Regions from separate parts of the Enterobacter sp. C4G1 genome, predicted to be linked through region 3. Evidence: riboswitches for the same ligand, from Rfam matches in the RefSeq annotation. Region 3 holds a riboswitch; each other region holds the start of a gene.
What was found. A riboswitch is a leader RNA that binds a small molecule or an ion and turns the genes downstream of it on or off. The one in region 3 is predicted to bind thiamine pyrophosphate.

Region 1: another riboswitch for thiamine pyrophosphate. It lies ahead of thiC (phosphomethylpyrimidine synthase ThiC); the one in region 3 lies ahead of thiM (hydroxyethylthiazole kinase).
Region 2: another riboswitch for thiamine pyrophosphate. It lies ahead of thiB (thiamine ABC transporter substrate binding subunit); the one in region 3 lies ahead of thiM (hydroxyethylthiazole kinase).

What each region holds. Positions count from the first base shown of each region.
Region 1 covers NZ_JBQVVV010000001.1:1,345,202-1,350,179, forward strand. The annotation lists gene thiC (phosphomethylpyrimidine synthase ThiC) at 1-1,676, opposite strand, end outside; TPP riboswitch at 1,755-1,868, opposite strand; gene rsd (sigma D regulator) at 1,923-2,420, opposite strand; gene nudC (NAD(+) diphosphatase) at 2,516-3,289, shown strand; gene hemE (uroporphyrinogen decarboxylase) at 3,330-4,394, shown strand; gene nfi (deoxyribonuclease V) at 4,404-4,978, shown strand, end outside.
Region 2 covers NZ_JBQVVV010000001.1:1,830,995-1,835,972, forward strand. The annotation lists gene thiP (thiamine/thiamine pyrophosphate ABC transporter permease ThiP) at 1-1,513, opposite strand, end outside; gene thiB (thiamine ABC transporter substrate binding subunit) at 1,489-2,472, opposite strand; TPP riboswitch at 2,504-2,604, opposite strand; gene sgrR (HTH-type transcriptional regulator SgrR) at 2,641-4,296, opposite strand; gene sgrT (glucose uptake inhibitor SgrT) at 4,385-4,537, shown strand; gene ACT9TW_RS08845 (sugar efflux transporter) at 4,658-4,978, shown strand, end outside.
Region 3 covers NZ_JBQVVV010000002.1:1,392,268-1,397,245, reverse strand. The annotation lists gene ACT9TW_RS20605 (diaminobutyrate--2-oxoglutarate transaminase) at 1-637, opposite strand, end outside; gene ACT9TW_RS20600 (hypothetical protein) at 950-1,411, opposite strand; TPP riboswitch at 2,005-2,102, shown strand; gene thiM (hydroxyethylthiazole kinase) at 2,138-2,908, shown strand; gene thiD (bifunctional hydroxymethylpyrimidine kinase/phosphomethylpyrimidine kinase) at 2,905-3,705, shown strand; gene ACT9TW_RS20585 (GntR family transcriptional regulator) at 3,747-4,493, shown strand; gene ACT9TW_RS20580 (PfkB family carbohydrate kinase) at 4,467-4,978, opposite strand, start outside.

The DNA of each region.
Region 1 (4,978 bases), on a different contig from region 3:
GGGTCGAGCGCCAGGTTGAACTGATCTTCCCAGCGGAATTCGAAGCGTGCTTTCGACATCGCGTTATCACGGATTTGCGCGCCCGGATGGCCTTTCGCCAGATCCGCTGCGTGGGCGGCAATTTTGTAGGTGATCAGACCCTGTTTGACATCTTCTTTGTTCGGCAGACCGAGGTGCTCTTTCGGCGTTACGTAGCAGAGCATGGCGCAGCCGAACCAGCCGATCATCGCCGCGCCAATCCCGGAGGTGAAGTGGTCGTAGCCTGGCGCGATATCTGTGGTCAATGGCCCCAGAGTATAGAACGGCGCTTCGTGGCAGTGCTCCAGCTCTTCGGTCATGTTGCGGCGGATCATCTGCATAGGGACATGTCCCGGTCCTTCAATCATCACCTGCACGTCATACTCCCAGGCGATTTTGGTCAGTTCGCCCAGCGTATGCAGTTCGGCAAACTGCGCTTCGTCGTTGGCATCCTGAATCGAGCCTGGACGCAGGCCATCGCCCAGTGAGAGCGAAACGTCGTAGGCCGCGCAGATTTCGCAAATCTCGCGGAAGTGCTGGTACAGGAAGTTTTCCTGATGGTGCGACAGGCACCATTTGGCCATGATTGAGCCGCCGCGCGAGACAATCCCGGTCAGGCGTTTAGCGGTCATCGGCACATAACGCAGCAGCACACCGGCGTGGATGGTGAAATAGTCCACACCCTGTTCAGCCTGCTCCAGCAGCGTATCGCGGAAGGCTTCCCAGGTGAGGTTTTCGGCGATGCCGTTCACTTTTTCCAGCGCCTGATAAATGGGCACAGTACCAATCGGTACCGGGCTGTTACGCAGGATCCACTCGCGGGTTTCGTGGATGTAACGCCCGGTAGAGAGGTCCATCACCGTGTCTGCACCCCAGCGGGTAGACCAGACCAGTTTTTCCACCTCTTCTTCAATGGAGGAGGTCACCGCCGAGTTACCAATGTTGGCGTTGACCTTCACCAGGAAGTTACGCCCGATGATCATCGGCTCTGATTCTGGGTGGTTGATGTTCGCTGGGATAATGGCGCGCCCGGCGGCCACTTCGTCACGCACAAATTCCGGGGTGATATTTCCCGGCAGACGCGCGCCGAAACCTTCTCCTGGATGCTGGTGGCGCAGCACTTCACCGCGAATACGTTCACGTCCCATATTTTCGCGGATGGCGATGAACTCCATTTCCGGCGTGACGATACCCTGGCGCGCATAGTGTAGCTGGGTTACGCATTTGCCTGCTGAGGCGCGTTTCGGGGTCAGCAGGCCGGTGAAGCGCAGCTCGTCCAGACCGTCGTCGGCCAGGCGCTCTTTGGTATATGCGGAGCTTTGCTCGTTGAGTTCTTCGCTGTCATTACGGGCGTCAATCCACGGCTGGCGCAGCTTTGCCAGACCCTGCTGAACGTTGATCGCAATCTCAGGATCGCCATACGGGCCAGAGGTGTCATACACCGGGATCGCTTCGTTATCTTCAAACTGCGGATCCTCTTTGCTGCCGCCAATGAGCGTTGGGCTAAGCTGGATTTCACGCATCGGGACGCGGATATCCGCCTGAGAGCCGGTAATATAAATGCGGTTTGAGTTCGGGAAAGCGGTGCCTTCCAGGGTGTCGATGAAGTGTTGTGCTTGTGCGCGTTGTTCGCGACGGGTCAGTTTAGTGGTAGACATAGCTCATTCCAAAAGTGAAGGACATGGCTTGTCAGACGACGGATGAAGCAAGAGGAGATCGCCCAGGGGCGATACAACAGCAGTGTGACTCTTGTTCCCTTCGCAGGTATTAGCCTGATCAGGTTCCGCGGATCCCGAATTAACGGTCTCAGCCCGCGTTTTTGCAAACGCTGGGCACTCCGACAAGAAAAATCCCCCTCGTGAGAGGGGCGAATGTTTGTAAATTACTCGTTAACGATTAAGAACTCAAGCAGGCCGCGCGATGTTCTCTTCGTTACTGATGTTCAAATCGTTGTCCAGCGCGAGGGCGATCAGTTTATCTTCCAGCGTAAATCGCTCTTCCAGGGCTTCGCCAAGATCGGACAGCGCCTGCTGGAACTCAAGATAGTTATCGTGATCAATAGCGTTCTCAAGCGTGGAGTCGTAGTAGTCCATAATCTGCTGAGTGTTGGCTTCCAGCAGCGGATAGAGTTTGCTGGCCGCTAAATACGGCGTTGTCCCTTCCATTTCGCGGATAATACGTTCATAAATATTGAAATGGCCGTCGGACAAGTAGTCGACCAGGCTCTGACAAAAATCATCCAGCGCTTTTTCGTTCAGGCGCATGTAGGATTCTTTGCCAGGCTTAATACCGACCAGATTGTAATAAGCCACGAGCAGATGCTTGCGTACATGTAGCCAGCGATCCACCAGTTTGTTACTTCCTCCAACGCGCTCTGTCAGGCTTTCCAGCTGGTTTAACATGTTCGACTCCGCAAGGTTTAGAATTGAATCTGCTTACCCAAAATTTAACCACGATGCTAACAACATGTCAGTGAAGCGAAGGTAGTGCAATAGATATGGATCGTATTATTGAAAAATCAGATCTCGGTTGGTGGTTAGTCAGTCACGAACAAAAATTATGGTTGCCCGCAGGGGAAATACCCTATGGCGCGGCAGAAAAATTCGATCTTGTGGGCCAACCTGCGCTGAGGATCGGCGAGTGGCAGGGCGATCCTGTGTGGATGATCCAGCAGGCCCGCCGTCAGGATATGGGATCGGTTCGTCAGGTACTCGATCTTGATGTCGGGCTGTTCCAGCTGGCTGGCCGCGGTGTGCAGCTGGCGGAGTTTTACCGTTCGCATAAATACTGCGGCTATTGCGGCCATACCATGCATCCGAGCAAAACCGAATGGGCGATGCTGTGCAGCCATTGCCGGGAACGTTACTACCCGCAAATTGCGCCGTGCATCATTGTCGCTATCCGCCGGGAAGATTCGATCCTGCTGGCGCAACACACCCGCCATCGCAACGGCGTACATACCGTGTTAGCCGGATTCGTTGAAGTGGGTGAGACGCTGGAGCAGGCAGTAGCACGCGAAGTCATGGAAGAGAGCGGGATTACGGTGAAAAACCTGCGCTATGTCACCTCACAGCCGTGGCCGTTCCCGCAATCACTGATGACCGCGTTTATGGCCGAATACGACAGCGGCGAGATCGTTATCGACCAGAAAGAGCTGCTGGAGGCGAACTGGTATCGTTACGACGATTTACCGCTGTTACCGCCACCGGGCACCGTGGCGCGCCGGCTTATTGAAGATACCGTAGCAATGTGTCGGGCTGATGCTGAGTGACATGTTACACTGAGGCCATGACGCTTAAGGAACTGCAAAAATGACCGAACTGAAGAACGATCGTTATCTGCGTGCGCTGCTGCGCCAGCCCGTTGATGTCACTCCGGTGTGGATGATGCGCCAGGCTGGCCGCTATCTCCCGGAGTACAAAGCCACCCGTGCCCAGGCGGGGGATTTTATGTCGCTGTGCAAAAACGCGGAACTGGCTTGCGAAGTGACGCTCCAGCCGCTGCGACGTTATCCACTGGACGCGGCGATCCTCTTTTCGGACATTCTGACTATCCCTGATGCCATGGGTCTTGGCTTGTATTTCGAAACCGGCGAAGGCCCGCGTTTCACTTCCCCGATTAAGAGCAAAGCGGATGTCGATAAGCTGCCTGTTCCCGATCCTGAAGGTGAACTGGGCTACGTGATGAATGCGGTACGCACTATCCGCCGCGAGCTGAAAGGCGAAGTGCCGCTGATTGGCTTCTCCGGCAGCCCGTGGACGCTGGCGACTTACATGGTTGAAGGCGGCAGCAGCAAAGCCTTTACCGTGATCAAAAAGATGATGTATGCCGAGCCACTGGCGCTGCACGCGCTGCTCGACAAGCTGGCGAAGAGCGTCACGCTGTATCTGAATGCTCAAATTAAAGCGGGTGCGCAGTCAGTGATGATTTTCGATACCTGGGGTGGTGTGCTGACCGGGCGCGATTATCAGCAATTCTCGCTCTATTACATGCACAAAATTGTTGATGGTCTGCTGCGCGAAAATGAAGGCCGCCGCGTGCCGGTAACGCTGTTCACCAAAGGTGGCGGTCAGTGGCTCGAAGCGATGGCAGCAACAGGCTGTGACGCGCTTGGGCTGGACTGGACGACCGATATCGCCGATGCACGTCGCCGCGTGGGCGACAAAGTGGCGCTGCAAGGCAATATGGACCCATCCATGCTGTATGCACCGCCTGCACGTATCGAAGAAGAGGTCGCAACTATTCTGGCGGGCTTTGGTCAGGGTGAAGGCCACGTCTTTAACCTCGGTCACGGTATTCATCAGGATGTGCCGCCAGAGCACGCGGGTGCGTTTGTGGAGGCGGTACACCGGTTGTCTGCGCAGTACCACAAGTAAGGGATAGCTATGGATCTCGCGTCATTACGCGCTCATCAGTTGGAACTGGCATCATCGGTGATCCGCGAAGATCAACTCGATAAGAACCCGCCGCAGTATATTGGCGGTGCCGATGTGGGGTTTGAGCAGGGCGGGGAGGTGACGCGAGCCGCGATGGTGGTACTGAAGTACCCTTCGCTGGAGCTGGTGGAATACAAGGTAGCGCGTATCGCTACCACCATGCCTTACATTCCAGGTTTTCTCTCCTTTCGTGAATATCCCGCGCTGCTGGTCGCGTGGGAGCTCCTCTCGCAAAAACCTGACCTGTTGTTCGTTGACGGGCACGGTATTTCTCATCCGCGCCGGTTGGGTGTTGCCAGCCATTTTGGCCTGCTGGTGGATGTGCCAACGATAGGTGTCGCCAAAAAGCGCCTGTACGGTGCGTTTGAGCCTCTTTCTGCCGAAGCGGGCGCCCTCGGCCCCCTGATGGATAAAGGCGAGCAGCTGGCATGGGTCTGGCGCAGTAAAGCGCGCTGTAATCCGCTGTTTATCGCCACCGGGCACCGGGTCAGTATGGACAGTGCGCTAACGTGGGTGCAGCGTTG
Region 2 (4,978 bases), on a different contig from region 3:
GACTGCGATATGAGCCAATTTGCTGATACAGCCAGAACGGTAGCGTGCGGAAATCATCATTACCAAATAACGCCACAACGCCAAAATCACCAATCGACAATACGCTGGCGAAGGCTAATGCCTGCGCCAGCGGACGCTTCAGTGCGCGGAGTTCTACAACCTTCAGACGCTGCCAGCCCTGCATTCCCAGCGACTGACACAACAAACTGTAGCGACTGTTGATATCGCGCATGGGGTTTTCCAGCACTTTGAGTGCGTAGGGAATAGCCATCAGCGCGTTGGTGAAAATGACAATGCCGTCTGCGCTTGCGGGCAGGCCAACGGTGGTGTTGAAGAGTAAAAAGAAACCTGTAGCCAGCACAATACCGGGCATCGCCAGAATCAGCATACCGGTCAGTTCCAGGGCTTGTCCGGTTTTACGGGCCTGGCGGGCATAAAGCTCGCGGCTACTCCAGAGCAACATCATGGTCAGGATAACGCACAGCAGCCCTGCCGCCAGCGCTATTCGTAATGAGGTAAAGGTCACCTGCCAGAGCACGGGCTGTCGTAATACGGACAGGATATTCAGGTTCAGGCCATCCACCACCACCGCCAGAAGCGGCGGCAGCAGAAGTAAGAGCGCCAGCGCAATGAGTGCGAAATCGGTGAGGCGGCTGTGCAGGCTATCCTGCGGGTCGCGCCAGCCTGAAATCTGATTCGCCCCAGGCGGGATGGCTTTGCTCAGACGCTGGCTCAGTAATACCAGCACCAGGCAGCAGAGCATCTGTACGATCGCCAGTAGCGCCGCGCGCCCCGGATCGTAGTCGTAGCTCAGGGCCTGATAGATAGCCAGCTCAATCGTTGTGGCCTGCGGGCCACCGCCAAGCGAGAGCACGGTTGCGAAGCTGGCAAAGCAGAGCATAAAGATCAGGGCGGCGACCGGTGGAATTTGCCGACGCAGCCAGGGCCATTCGACGAAACGGAAGAACGACCATCCGCGCATATCCAGCTGGGCAGCAAGTTGACGCTGTTCGCCGGGGATGTTCTCCAGCGCCTGTAAAAAGAGCCGCGTGGCCATCGGCATGTTGAAAAAAATGTGCGCCAGCAGAATGCCTTTCAATCCATAAGGGGAGAAGGTCCACTCCAGGCCAAGCAGGGTAAAGAGCGAGGCCAGCCAGCCCTGACGGCCATAGACGCTGAGAATACCGAAAACGGCAACCAGCACGGGCAGGATCAGCGTCATGGCGCACAGGCGCAACAATGCCTGTCTGCCAGGAAATCGTCTTCGGTAAAGTGCTCGCGCCAGAAAAATGGCAGGAATAACCGACAGCAGCGCCGAGAGAAACGCCTGCCAGAAAGAGAAACGAATGACGTGCCAGAGATAGCTATCGTGCCAGAGAGAGAGCAGATCGCTCTCTGGCGCGTTTAACCATAACGCAAGAAATGCCCCCAGACTTACCGCAACCATCAGGATGGCGGCGAGCAGTCCGGGGAGTAACCAGCCTGCAATTAACGGCTGACGGCGCTTTGCCATTCGCTTACCCATGCTGTGCGCTGTGCAGCAACCTGCTGCGGCGTAAACTCCAGTGAGGTTTGCGGTTTAGAAAGCTGATCAAAGCCTGCCGGCAGCGCAACGCTGGTGACCGGATACATCCAGTTGCCCGTCGGGATAGCATTCTGGAACGCAGGAGAAACCATAAATTTCAGGAACTTCTCTGCCAGCTCCGGCTGCTTGCTGGCGGCGGTACGTGCAGCCACTTCAACCTGCAAGTAGTGGCCTTCTGCAAAGTTTGCAGCCGCGTAGTTGTCTTTCTTCTCGGCAATAATGTGGTAAGCCGGAGAAGTGGTGTAGCTCAGCACCAGGTCGCTTTCCCCTTTCAGGAACAGACCATAGGCTTCACTCCAGCCCTTCGTGACAGTGACGGTTTTCGCAGCCAGCTTCTGCCAGGCTTCCGGCGCTTTATCGCCATAGACTTTTTGCATCCACAGCAGCAGGCCAAGACCCGGGGTACTGGTACGCGGGTCTTCGTAAATCACGCGCCATTTCTGATCGCTTTCAACCAGCTCTTTCAGGCTTTTGGGCGGGTTCTTCAGCTTGTTTTTGTCATAAACAAAGGCAAAGTAGCCGTAATCAAAGGGAACGAAGATGTCGTTTTTCCAGCCGCCAGGCACGCTGACGGCATCGGTTGACACGCCGCTTTTGGCAAACAGCTTAGTTTGTGTGGCAGCGTCCAGCAGGTTGTTATCAAGGCCAAGCACCACGTCGGCTTTGCTGTTTTTCCCTTCCATGCGCAGACGGTTAAGCAGCGAAACGCCATCTTCCAGCGCGACAAATTTCAGCTCGCAGTTACAGTCGGCTTCAAAGGCTTTTTTTACCACCGGGCCCGGGCCCCAGTCGGCCGAGAAAGAGTCGTAGGTGTAGACCGTCAGAACAGGCTTAGCAGCAGCAGGCAGTGCAATCAGCACCAGCAGAGGAAGAACTTTTTTTAACACTTTGCACCTCATAGTTGAGTGGCAAAGGATTTTGAGCGACAGCCTCAAATCCCTTCGCCGGCGTTATCCGGATCAGGTTCGACGGGTATTATCTCAGCGCACATCAGTGATGCAGCACCCCGTTGAGAACGGCGGTATTGTAATGATTTGGTGAATATTGCGAAAGTGTTATGGCTCAGGCGGCGCAAACCAGGCCGATTTAAAGTCAAACCAGCCCAGTGTGTTCATGCGTAAGCCGCGCATACTGCGTTGCCCCTGAATCATCAGCCAGTGGTGGATCAACGGCACAATGGCCTGCTGAGCCAGTAATTGCTGGCACCACGAAGCCAGATTCATCTCGCCTGCGCGCCACTGGGCGGCGTCTTGCTGCCAGTCCCGGTCGATACAGTGCTGGATCAATGGCACCTCGTACAGGTGTGAAAAGAGCGAGAAATCGAGCGGCAGGGTGAAGTTAGCACTGTTCAGCCAGATGTCACTCACCACATCGCCGCGGTGCCACTCGTCATAATCAACTTCCTGGATCTCCAGCGTCACCCCAACGGCTGCCAGCAGTTTCGCCATGATTCTGGCAATAAAGCGGTGCTCTACGTGTTCGCGGTAGAAGGTCAGGGTGATGGACTCTAGCCCAGCGGGTTTTTCGCATGGCACCGGACGCGCGTGATGCCAGCGTGGCAGCAGCCCATACGCCGGGAACCAGTAGGTCTGATACTGTTCTTCCGCGTGGTAAATCAGGTTAGATGGGGCGAGTACATGACTTATCCACTTACGGACCTCCTGATTTGCGCCGCGATGGGTGCGGCTGTCAAACAGCAGATAGTAGCAGCCCTCTTCAAGACGGCTTTCGACCGCTTTCTCACCTGTGGTGGGGCCTTCGAGCGTCAGGCCAACGCTCAGCTCTTCGCTGATATCCGGCAATACCCAGACGTTCACTTCGTCGATCAGCGCCCGGTAGCCAAAATAGTCATCAAAAGCGCGGATCTTAAGCTGATTATTATTATTGCGTGAAACGGCGTAAGGCCCGGTGCCAACCGGCTGGCTGGCAAAATTATTCAGGGAACTCCATTCGCCGGGCAAGATCATCGACGGCACATAGCCCAGAAGCCAGGGGAGCCATTTGTCTGGCTGCGACAGCTCAATATCCAGCGTCCAGGCGGTCGGCGAATGGATGTGGATGATGTGTGAGTAGAGCGGAAGCTTACGGGCGCGTTCCAGCGACGCGATGACATCGGCCATTTCCAGCTCACGTCCGTGGTGGAAATGAATACCGGGGCGTAAAAAAAATCGCCAGTGGAGAGTGGAAAGTTGCTGCCAGTGGTGAGCGATATCAGCTTCCAGTTCCCCGTTTTCCTCATTTATGCGCGTCAGGCCGCTGAAGATTTGTCGCGCCATATGGGTTTCTGAACGCCGTAACGCCGTGCCGGGTAACAGATTTTTCATTGGACGATAGTAGAGCACCCGCAGAATATGCCGCCCCTGGCGAAAGCTCCGCCCGAGATGTGACACCAGCATCTGACGTACGGCAGCCTTATCGCCCACCAGTTGCACCAGCTGATCGATCCGGTCCTGCTCCAGCAGGTCTTCTGCGCGCTGCTGTTGCAGCGCAAGGCCAGTGTAGAGGAAGCTCAGGCGTGAACGTTTGCCACGTCCGGCCTCTGCTTCCCAGTTCAGCCAGCCCTGTTGCTGCATGGTGTTGAGCAGGGTACGCATATGACGGCGAGAGCAGTTCAGTAGATCGGCCAGCTCATTTAGCGTGGTGTCCTGGGATTGCCCCTCGCAGCATTGCCAGAGGCGGATAAATTGTTGTTGCAGACGACCAGAAGGCATAAAAGGGGAACTCCTGACAAAAAATCAGCAATTTATTTATCCCTATATTAAGCCAATAATTCTTCCCGATGAAGCGAGGAGGTAAATTATGAAGAGGTCTACCGCACGTCAGTTTTATCAGCAGTACTTTTCAGCGACAAAGGGAGTGTCCTGGCTGGCCCGCCAGTGTGCAGAGCAACGGCTGAAAATTTTGGAAGAATTGATGCAGTGGGATGTTACAAAATCGACCTCTTCTCGCTAACTCGCCTCGATCATGTGTGACTGAGTATTGGTGCTAATCACCCGCCAGCAAAATGTTTTTGCTGGCTTTTTTCGTTTACTATTTCACCCAATTTCAAACTGCTTTCACAAGGATTTGCGTATGCTCTGGTTGATGACGATGGGGCGACGCCTGAATGGCGTGTATGCCGCATTTATGCTGGTGGCTTTTATGATGGGTGTGGCCGGGGCGCTCCAGGCGCCAACGCTGAGCCTGTTTCTCAGCCGCGAAGTCGGGGCGCAGCCATTCTGGGTTGGCCTGTTTTACACCGTCAACGCCATCGCCGGGATCATGGTCAGCCTGTGGCTTGCTAAGCGTTCCGACAGCCGGGGCGATCGCCGAAAATTGATTCTGTTTTGTTGCGCTATGGCCATCGGTAATGCCTTGCTGTTTGCCTTTAATCGTCACTATATGACGCTGCTC
Region 3 (4,978 bases):
GGTTATCGAAGTAGTAGGTCAGCGCTTTCACGCCCGCTTCACCGCCGATACCCAGTGGGCAACGGTACTGATGTGGGTAAGGCATGAACTGAACTTCTGGCATCATGCCGTCAACCGCTTCTTTCGGAGACAGGTTGCCGGTCACGGACAGTGCGCCGTGAGTCATACCGTGGTAGCCACCAGAGAAGCTGATGATACCGCTACGGCCGGTAACTTTTTTCGCCAGTTTCAGCGCTGCTTCAACAGCATCAGCACCAGATGGGCCGGTGAATTGCAGGCAATACTCTTTGCCCTGACCAGGCAGCAGAGACAGCAGATATTCGGAGAACGCGTCTTTCAACGGCGTAGTCAGATCCAATGTATGTAACGGCAAGCCGCTGGTAATGACATTTTGGATGCTTTTCAGCACATCAGGGTGGTTATGGCCAAGCGCAAGGGTGCCTGCGCCTGCTAAACAGTCAAGGTATTCTTTATTATCTGCATCGGTGATCCACACGCCGTCTGCTTTAGTGATAGCTAAAGGCAGCTTGCGCGGATAACTCCTGACGTTAGATTCAAACTCGGCCTGACGGGCCAGATAGGTTTCGTTGCTTTTATGGGCATCTACGGTGTCAATACGGACTTTATCCGTCATCATATCACTCCTACAACCGCCGCTTCGTTATGAGCCACGATTGAATAAAAAGTTAAAAAACAGATGGGGCCTGAAAAAAACGCCGCCAATATAGAGCCTTTTGCCACGGGGCTCAATGGTTAATTTGTTTACTGTTTTGTTACATGGCGCTCAGGGGGAGGAATATCCTCGTTTTGAGAATGAAAGTAGTGGGTTCCGGGTAATAAAAACAGCACGTTACGCTGACTTCGCTGTGACCGTAAAAGTCGGGGGGAGAGTGTTACAAATCGTGCCTTTTTTTGCTGGAAAAGGAGGCTTATTGCCTCCTCCGCTTCGTTATTTCTGTGTCACCTGTAAAAGTCCGTGCTCGCGTCCTTTGGTTTTATTCCACGAAGCATCCGTAATACCGTTCTCATCAAGGCTAATGGATATAACAAATCCGTTACCATGTATTTCATAAAAATTTGCATTTAAGCGTTTAACGGTCGCTTTTTTGCTATTAACCGTTGCGCTAAAAAAGCCGTTCGAAATGGTGGCATTAAGTCCGTTCGATGAGAACGAGGCTTCACGCATGGGATCGTGGATCTTGGCTTCTTGCGCATGTTGTACCGCTGCTGCGGCATTCTCCATCGCTTGCTTTTCAGCCGCTGCGTTTACCGCTGCCGTCCGGTTTTGCTCGGCAAGGTAGCAGGTATCGCGGCTGATGCCCTGCGCTTCGCATTTCGCCATCCGATCCGCCTGGGTTGTACAACCTGCCAGCGTTGAAAGGGCCACGGCTATCATCACTAATTTTTTCATTATATGACCTTGATTATTGAAAACGACACAGAGTCAATTCGTTTATTTACCTGACAACTATAAGCACTGGTTTATTTGCGTAAAATAAATCATGCCAATAAAAATGCCCGTCGCGACCAGGCACAAAGAAACTATTGCGCTATATATAATTAATTTCATCGAACAGTATCAATATGGCGATTAAGGAATATCGTAAATATTATGAATTTTCGAAGAGCTTATTTTAGTATGCGTTTCTTTAGTAGCGACACTGGTTACGGAGGACAACTATCCAATATCAGGACTGACTCCATTTTGATGTAGATCACATTTGATACTGTTAGATAAGCCTATGACTACATGAATATTACTGTCGTAACACATTGTTTTTAATTGGTATTTGTGAGTGGCGCACAAGCGGAATAAATCAGGCTGAGCGTTTAATTACTCATAAATCAATAACATTAAATGTATGCATTTAAAAATAGTTGCGGCAAAAAATAATGGATAAAAATTTGATTGTTTAGCGTGGGTATCGCTGGGGATGTTGAAAGGGGCAGGGCTTGCTATTGCGTGCAGCTTACCTTAGTCTGCCTCTGTTACATTATTTTGTGTAATTTGACTCGGGGTGCCCTTCTTCGATGAAGGCTGAGAAATACCCGTATTACCTGATCTGGATAATGCCAGCGTAGGGAAGTCAGATGCCTTCCCGGTCATCGCTTCTTCACGCAAGGCAGGAGCGACACCATGCAGCCTGACCTGCTCGACTTACACGTTTTACATCAGTTCCGAACCCGTTCCCCGCTCACGCACTGCATGACTAACGATGTCGTGCAAACTTTTACCGCTAACGTGCTGCTGGCGCTTGGTGCTTCTCCGGCGATGGTCATTGAAGCGGAAGAAGCTGAACAGTTCGCTACTTTTGCAGATGCATTGCTGATTAATGTCGGCACGCTTACCGCCCCCCGCGCGCAGTCGATGCGCCGGGCGATAGAGAGCGCCGTTGCCGCAGGTAAACCCTGGACGCTCGACCCGGTTGCGGTCGGCGCGCTGACGTTCCGTACCCGATTTTGCCATCAAATCCTCGCGCTCAAACCTGCCGCTATTCGCGGTAATGCCTCGGAAATTCTGGCGCTTGCCGGAATGAGTGCCGGTGGCCGTGGCGTTGATACCACCGATACGGCCGCAAGCGCGTTGCCCGCGGCGCAAGCGCTGGCGCGACAGACCAACGCCATCGTGGTGGTTACCGGGGAAGTCGATTATGTGACTGACGGGCTGCGAACCCATACGGTGAAAGGGGGTGATCCGCTGATGACGCGCGTTGTGGGAACCGGATGCGCGCTTTCGGCGGTGGTGGCCGCCAGCTGCTCATTGCCAGGTGATAGGCTGGATAACGTGGCGGCAGCCTGTGGGTTTATGAAGCGTGCAGGAATGGTCGCCATTAAACATTCTCGCGGCCCGGGCAGCTTTGCCAGCGCGTTTCTCGATGCGCTTTACACCCTGGAGGAACAGGCATGAAGCGGATTAATGCACTGACCATTGCCGGCACTGACCCAAGCGGAGGCGCGGGTATTCAGGCCGATCTGAAAACCTTCTCGGCGCTGGGGGCCTATGGTTGTTCTGTTATCACTGCTCTGGTGGCGCAAAACACGCGCGGCGTGCAGTCGGTTTATCGCATTGAGCCTGATTTTGTCGCAGCGCAGCTGGACTCAGTGTTCAGCGATGTGCGCATCGACACCACAAAAATCGGGATGCTGGCGGAGACAGATATTGTCGAAGCGGTGGCCGAGCGGCTTAAACGCTACCAGATACAAAACGTGGTGCTTGATACTGTGATGCTGGCCAAAAGCGGCGATCCGCTGCTGTCTGTTTCTGCTGTCGAGACGCTGCGACAAAAACTGTTGCCGCAGGTGGCGTTGATCACGCCAAACTTGCCAGAAGCCGCAGCGCTGCTGAATGCGCCGCACGCGCGCAATGAACGCGAGATGAAAGAGCAGGGCAGTGCGCTGCTGGCAATGGGCTGTGGCGCGGTGCTGATGAAAGGCGGCCATCTTGATGATGCCGAAAGCCCGGACTGGCTCTTTACCTGTGACGGAGAAATGCGTTTTACCGCGCCGCGGGTGCAGACCAAAAATACGCACGGTACGGGCTGTACGCTTTCGGCGGCGCTGGCGGCACTGCGCCCGCGACATAACTCCTGGGCCGATACGGTGCAGGAGGCCAAAACCTGGCTCTCTGCGGCACTGGCAAAAGCCGATACTCTGGAAGTGGGTCACGGTATTGGGCCGGTTCATCATTTTCATGCATGGTGGTAAGCCGTATACTTACAGGAAACACCACGCCTGAGAAAACACAGATGGAACAAGCGCATACCCGGTTAATCGAGCAGCTTAACGAACGGATCGCCGCGCCGGACAATACGCCGCTGTATCTTAAGTTTGCCGAAACGGTCAAAAACGCCGTGCGTAGTGGCGTGCTGGAACACGGGAATATTTTGCCGGGTGAGCGCGACTTGAGCCAGCTGACCGGGGTATCGCGCATCACTGTGCGTAAAGCGATGCAGGCGCTGGAAGAAGAGGGCGTGGTCACCCGCGCCCGGGGTTATGGCACGCAAATTAATAATATCTTTGAATATTCCCTCAAAGAGGCGCGCGGGTTTTCTCAGCAGGTGGTGTTACGCGGGAAAAAGCCCAATACGCTGTGGGTCAATAAGCGAGTGGTGAAATGCCCGGAAGAGGTCGCCAGCCAATTATCACTTGCGCCGCAAAGCGATGTCTTCTTACTTAAACGTATTCGTTACGTGGATGATGACGCCGTGTCGATTGAGGAATCCTGGGTTCCGGTGGGATTAATTCACGACCCGGATGCGATTGGCATCTCGCTGTATGATTATTTCCGCAGTCAGAATATCTTCCCGCAGCGCACCCGTTCCCGCGTCAGCGCCCGGATGCCAGACAGCGAATTTCAGACGCATATAAAAATGGACGATAAAATACCGGTGCTGGTGATAAAGCAGGTTGCGCTTGACCAACAACACCGGCCCATTGAGTACAGCATCAGCTATTGCCGAAGCGATCTATACGTCTTTGTGTGCGAGGAGTAACGCGTCCCGCGTAGGGGCGCAATCGCCGCCCCGATGGCTGACCACCCACGCCGCGACCGCATTGCCAAGCTGCACCGAGTCGGCCAGACTCCATCCCGCAGCCAGCCCGGCAAGCGTACCGCCTGCATGACTATCGCCCGCGCCGATGGTGTCCACCACCGTGGCAGGAAAGGCTGGAACATACCCGCTCTCTTCCCCGTTAAAATACCCGGCGCCGTCTTTATCGTGACGCACAATCAGCGCTGAGGCGAACCGCTTTTGCCATTGCGCGCCTAATGACTCCGGATCCATGCCAAACCTTTCGGCGGCAAAGTCTGCCTCCTGGCGATTCAGGGATACGATAGGCTGACGGGCCATAATGCGTGCCATCAGCGCGTCGGGAATATCGGCAATGCGCGGGCCAAAGTCGATAAACGCAGTCACGTTATGCAGGCCTTCCAGCCATGTCGTGAGCAGCTCGCCGCAGGGTGACGCCAGCTGGTAGC